Regions from separate parts of the Peribacillus sp. FSL H8-0477 genome, predicted to be linked through region 2. Evidence: riboswitches for the same ligand, from Rfam matches in the RefSeq annotation. Region 2 holds a riboswitch; the other holds the start of a gene.
What was found. A riboswitch is a leader RNA that binds a small molecule or an ion and turns the genes downstream of it on or off. The one in region 2 is predicted to bind glycine.
Positions count from the first base shown of each region.

Region 1: another riboswitch for glycine. It lies ahead of MHI18_RS14515 (amino acid permease); the one in region 2 lies ahead of gcvT (glycine cleavage system aminomethyltransferase GcvT).

Region 1 is NZ_JBBODE010000002.1:585,453-588,656, reverse strand. It holds gene adhP (alcohol dehydrogenase AdhP) at 1-198, opposite strand, end outside; gene MHI18_RS14520 (SLAP domain-containing protein) at 501-878, shown strand; glycine riboswitch at 1,022-1,100, shown strand; gene MHI18_RS14515 (amino acid permease) at 1,208-2,548, shown strand; gene MHI18_RS14510 (DUF3311 domain-containing protein) at 2,690-2,890, shown strand; gene MHI18_RS14505 (sodium:solute symporter family protein) at 2,887-3,204, shown strand, end outside.
Region 2 is NZ_JBBODE010000001.1:1,088,573-1,091,776, forward strand. It holds gene gcvPA (aminomethyl-transferring glycine dehydrogenase subunit GcvPA) at 1-389, opposite strand, end outside; gene gcvT (glycine cleavage system aminomethyltransferase GcvT) at 406-1,512, opposite strand; glycine riboswitch at 1,591-1,673, opposite strand; glycine riboswitch at 1,677-1,765, opposite strand; gene MHI18_RS05625 (DEAD/DEAH box helicase) at 2,010-3,204, shown strand, end outside.

The DNA of each region.
Region 1 (3,204 bases), on a different contig from region 2:
CACAATTCCAATACCTTCATGACCGGGCACACGTCCAGGAACCTCACCGAAATCTCCCTTAACAACGTGCAAATCAGTATGACAAACTCCGCAATATTCAACATCCACTAGTGCTTGTCCAGGTCCAATTGTTGGTACCTCTCTATCTACTATCTCAACTTTCCCAGGATTAATTGAACTTACTACAGCTGCTTTCATCTAAATTGTCCCCCTCAGTAAAGTATATTGTGAATCATTTCACAAACTTATTATATACTTCTCAAATATGAAAAACAATACATATAATCTTATATTTTTCTATTCTACCAATATAAAACATTATTTTACAGAAAAGAGGTGTTATCTCCCTCTATTAAATCGAAAATGAGTAAAAAGCCTCTATTCGAGCCGTTTCAAAAATTAAGGTGGAGAGGATTGGGTAAGGCATTGCTTACAGGTCTTGGTAGAGCATGTGATATTATAGTAAATAAATCGTAGTCACAGAAAAGAGGGTTCCGTATATGCAACAACTTAAGTTTGAACCGTCATGGGACAAAGCTCTATCTTCTAAGGATCGAATCATGTTCCAAGAAATGTTTGCAAAAACATGTCTATCGGATACTAATCGTACACAGCTAGTTCCTGTTTGGTACGCATCGAATTACAAAGGAGAATTATTAATCACCGTTCTGATTCATAATTTCACTAACCAGACACTTACCTTTCATAACACTATACTCCGTTATATTGAAGGAGATAATGTGGCAGCTGAGCATATATTTACCCATCCTTCTTTGATCATTGAACCAGAAGTAAGTATGCCTTGGACGTTTATTTTTCCTGTTGACTGTTTAAATAATCCCGCAAACCGAAACGGCTTATTAGAGATTTTATCCTAAATCGTATTTGACCTGAACTAAAATCAATGATAATATTTATTAATATTTTATCGATATAATTCATTGCTCAGAGAGAAAAATCTCTGGCGAGTATTTACAACTTCATACTATAAGCGTTGAATGTTATGGATTACACTATAACAGGAGCAGCTTCTGGAGAGACTGTACAAAGTACAGCGCCGAAGGATTCATAATCTCAGGCAAAAGGACAGAAGAGTAACGAATATTTGTTATTCTTAAACCTTTGAGATTGGTAGATTCCAGTCTCTTTTTTTATTGTTTTTTTTTGAGTTTACAACTAAGAATTTTTGACAACGGAGGCGTACAGATTGGCTAAACAAGAATTAAAAAGAGATTTAAAAAACCGGCATGTACAACTCATTGCCATCGGCGGTACCATTGGTACTGGCCTGTTTTTAGGATCTGGACGGGCCATACAATTGGCAGGTCCCTCCATCATCTTTTCCTACTTGATTATAGGGATTTCCTTATTTTTTGTAATGCGGGCATTAGGAGAGTTACTTTTATCCAATGCAGGGTACACCTCGTTTACCGAATTCGCAGCTGAATATGTTGGGCCATGGGCGGGGTTTGTAACAGGGTGGACATATTGGTTTTGTTGGATTATGACCGCAATGGCCGATATCATCGCTGTTGGTGTCTATATGCAATATTGGTTCGATATTCCTCAATGGATACCAGCTCTTGGATGCCTGGTTATCTTATTATGCTTGAACCTGTTGACTGTTAAGTTATTTGGAGAATTGGAATTTTGGTTCTCACTTATTAAAGTCGTCACTATTATTGCCTTGATTATTATAGGCGTTGTCCTTTTAGTAATTGGATTCAAAACAAATACAGGAACCGTTTCTGTCACCAATCTTTGGAGTCACGGAGGTATGTTCCCTAATGGTATGTCTGGATTCTTACTTTCTTTACAGTTGGTTGTCTTTTCCTTTGTTGGCGTGGAGTTAGTTGGTGTAACGGCAGCGGAAACAGCTAATCCTAAAAAGAATATCCCTTCTGCCATCAATAAAATTCCTGTACGGATCTTATTGTTCTATATCGGCGCAATTTTCGTCATTCTCTGTGTAAATCCATGGACACAGCTTGATGCTGCGAGCAGTCCATTCGTTGAGGTGTTTGCTCTAATTGGTATCCCTGTTGCTGCAGGTATTATTAACTTTGTTGTACTAACCTCAGCGGCTTCTGCTGGAAATAGTGGATTATTCTCTACCAGCAGGATGCTGTTCACACTGAGTAACAATAATGAGGCGCCCCGTAAATTTGCAGCATTAAATAAACATGCTGTTCCAAGTAATGCCTTGATTACCTCAACGGTTGTTGTCTCAATTGGCGCTTTGCTCAGTAAAATAATCCCGGAACAAGCTTTTACAGTGGTGACCACCATCTCTGCCATTTGTTTCATTTGGGTATGGAGTATCATTTTAATTTCTCATATTAGATATACGAAAACACGACCAGACTTAAGGGCTGTATCAACATTCAAGGCTCCCTTTACGCCGTTTATCAATTACGTTATTTTAGGGTTGTTCCTATTTATTCTTATCGTAATGTTGTTTGCAGAAGCTACACGTTTATCCCTATTGATGACCCCATTCTGGTTTATTCTTTTAGTGATTCTATATAATTATCAGAAAAACAAATGATAATACGGGTACCCCCAAACTGGGGGTACCCTATTTTTCTAAAATAAAATTTTTCCTATACAAATCATGAAAGCTACTATATATTATCGTTACATTACTTTACTAGAAAATGCGTATTTTAAGACAAAGGGGTTTTTATAAATGAAGATTTTATATGTTCTAACTTTAGTTCCTTTTATCGGAATCTTGGGGTTTCTTCCTTTTGTTAATCGTATTGAACCCTATGTATTAGGAATGCCTTTTTATATGTTTTGGATGGCAATGTGGGTCGTCCTTACTTCCGCCGTCTTAGCTGTTATGTATAAGCTTGATCCAAGAAATCGAGAAGGTGAAGAAGAATGAATATCGCACTGATCATTATTCTAGGATTTTTAATTTTATCCATTTTTCTAGGCATTCGATCTACAAAAGGCAAAGATATGAACTTAGAACAATGGACAGTCGGCGGTCGGGGATTTGGTACAATTTTCGTCTTTTTATTGATGGCTGGAGAGATTTACACCACCTTTTCATTTCTTGGAGGCAGCGGCTGGGCTTACAGTAAAGGTGCACCTGCTTTATACGTACTCATATATATTACATTATCTTATGTGCTATCTTATTGGTTACTCCCAGAGATTTGGAAATATGCAAAAGATAATCGATTAATGTCACAG
Region 2 (3,204 bases):
ACATCCATACCTGTTAATTCACAGATCATGCTTTGAAATTCAAAGATTGCTTGCAGCTCCCCTTGAGAGATTTCTGGCTGGTAAGGCGTATACGCTGTATAAAACTCTGAACGAGAAATGACATGATCAACAATAATCGGAGCATAATGATCATACACACCTGCACCTAAAAACGATGTATACTGTTTTAAATCAGCATTTTTAGCAGCAAGAGTGCTCAACTCCTTCAATAAAGCGGATTCAGATTTTGCGGGTTTAATCTTATACTCGCCTTTAAAGCGTACCTTTTCGGGAATATCACTAAATAATTCATCTACGGTTGTTACGCCTATTGCAGCCAGCATCTCCGTTTTATCTTGTTCGGTCATCGGTAAGTAGCGGTGCTTCATATGTAATCAATCCCCTCTAGTTTTTCTGCCTTTTATAAAATGGCGTTGCCACAACTATTGCTTTTAATCGTTTAGAACGGATTTCAACCTCTACCTCTGTACCGACTTCAGCAAATTCTTTTTTCACCAGCACTAATCCAACATTTTTTTTGAGTGTCGGTGACTGTGTACCAGTAGTTACTTCACCAATCAGATCGTCTCCGCTAAAAACAGCATATCCGTGTCTTGGAATTCCTCGATCAATCATCTCGATTCCGACCAGCTTCCGTTTAGCACCATTTTCTTTTTGAGAGGCTAGAACGGCTTTGCCGAAAAAGTCTTCCTCTTTATTTGTCTTAACAGCGAAACCGATCCCCGCTTCGATTGGAGTAATATCTGCAGACAGCTCTTGACCGTATAACGGCAGTCCTGCCTCAAAACGAAGCGTGTCACGTGCACCTAGGCCAATCGGCAGAAGACCCTCATTCTCTCCTGCTGACAAAATCATTTGCCAAAGCATGGGAGCATCATCACGATTACAATAAATTTCAAAACCATCTTCCCCTGTGTAACCGGTCCTAGAAACCATTACTTTTTTTCCATTTAAATCAATATTTTCTTTAAAAGTAAAAAAACTAATTTCACTTACATCTGTATCTCCTGCAAGTTTTTGCAGAATGGATTCTGCAAGCGGCCCCTGTAGTGCCAGTAACGCAATATCAGCTGACTTATTTGTCAGTTCCACATCCTGACTCAGGTTTTGCTGCATCCACTGAAAGTCTTTTTCTATATTAGAGGCATTTACTACGACCAAATAATCATCTGCCGCTTTTTTATAAATCAGTAAATCATCAATCGTGCCGCCATTCTCATAGCACATCGCACTATATTGAGCACGGCCGTCTGTCAGCTTCTGTACGTCATTCGTCATTATTTTCTGTAAAAAGGACAAGCTTCCAGGTCCTTTAACTTCGATCTCACCCATATGCGATACATCAAATAATCCAGCTTTCGTCCGCACAGTTTCATGTTCATTTTTAATACCTGAAAATTGAACAGGAAGTTCCCAGCCGCCAAAATCAATGGTCTTTCCATTACTTGCAGCATACTCATCAAATAAAGCCGTACGTTTTAAATTAGTCAAAAAAATCCCTCCCCTTGAGTTTTAGGTATCGCTTTAAGAACACACAAAAAAGGACAGAGAAGCCCGCTTGAGCTTTTTCTCTGTCCTGAAACCTGAAAGTTTTGCCTTAGAAAGGTTTTCCCCTTTGGTGGTCACGGTTCAGCCCGTAACACTCTCCAGAGTTGCGTCCAACAAGAGTTCATTTGCCTGAGAGATTCACTGCTAAGCTTGCTCCTTCGGCGCTACATGACGTAGTCTCTCCCCTTGTCTTCATCCGCATATAATATTTTTCCTAAAATGGTACATAGTAAGGGAATAACTTCAATTCGTTTAGTAAAGTAGTTTGAATTAATAGATAACAATTGAGATACTCCCATCCTACCATTAAGTCTATTTTTTATGCAATCATTTTCTGACTAAAAAGCATACACAAGTGAACGAAATCATAACTCATCTTTATAACGTTCGCTTTTAATGAACATATACAAAAAATCCTAGAAAAAAAGAGGATGAAAACGATGAAAATCCAAATATCATTTGATTCCGACTGGAGTAAGGAATTTTTACATAAAACAGCTGAAGATGGACCATGGGCTAATTGGGATTTGTATAAGCTTGCCATTGAAGCGGAAACGCATTTAGCTATCCCAGAGTTTAACGGCCTTCAAGCGCCGAAACATTTACCACAGCTAAAGCCGCTTCCTCATCAGCTGGAAGTAGCTAGGCAGGTTGTGGAGACCATGCATGGAAAAGCTATCTTAGCTGATGAAGTGGGTTTAGGAAAAACAATTGAAGCAGGTTTAATATTAAAAGAATATATGATTCGCGGACTCGTAAAAAAAGTATTAATCCTAGTTCCCGCCTCCCTTGTCAGTCAATGGGCCTTTGAATTAAATACAAAATTCCATATTCCAGCGGTGATTCAGCGAAAAAGCTATGTCTGGGACAGCTGCGACTGTATCGTCTCTTCTATTGATACAGCCAAACGTGATCCCCACCGAGACATTATCCTTCAACAAGAATACGATTTAATAATTATTGATGAAGCCCATAAATTAAAAAACAATAAAACAAAAAACTATGAATTTGTGCAGCGGTTAAAAAAACGCTTTTGTCTGCTTTTGACAGCTACACCTATTCAGAATAAAGTCGAAGAAATTTTCCATCTTGTCTCACTGCTCAAACCCGGCCACCTCGGTAACGAAGCCCTGTTTTCTGAAAAGTATAAAGGCAAAGGCCGTCTTGTGTTAGAAGATGAGGATTTGAAGCTGCTCGTTAATACCGTCATGATCCGCAACCGGAGGGCAGATACTGGGATTGAATGGACCAAACGACATGTTGAAACAACAGTTATTGATTTTTCCCCAACCGAACAAGCACTGTATGATGCAATCGTGGCGTTTAAACCCGGAGAATCCGGCAAAAGCAGCTCCTTTTCGGGGCTAACTCTTCAGCGTGAAGCATGCAGCAGCAGAGAAGCCGTTTACTATACCTTAAAAAACATGAAGGAAAAAGCCGAAAATCCGTCACCAGCTTATTTAGAAAGCATCGATCAGCTTATCGAAAAAGTAAACGCCGTTTCGAACAATTCAAAAGCGGAAAAAACGTTAGAGCTTATACAGAAAATCAATGACAAAGTCATCATTTTCACAGAATACCGTGCCACACAGCTATACCTGCAGTGGTACCTTAAACAACACGGAATTTCATCGG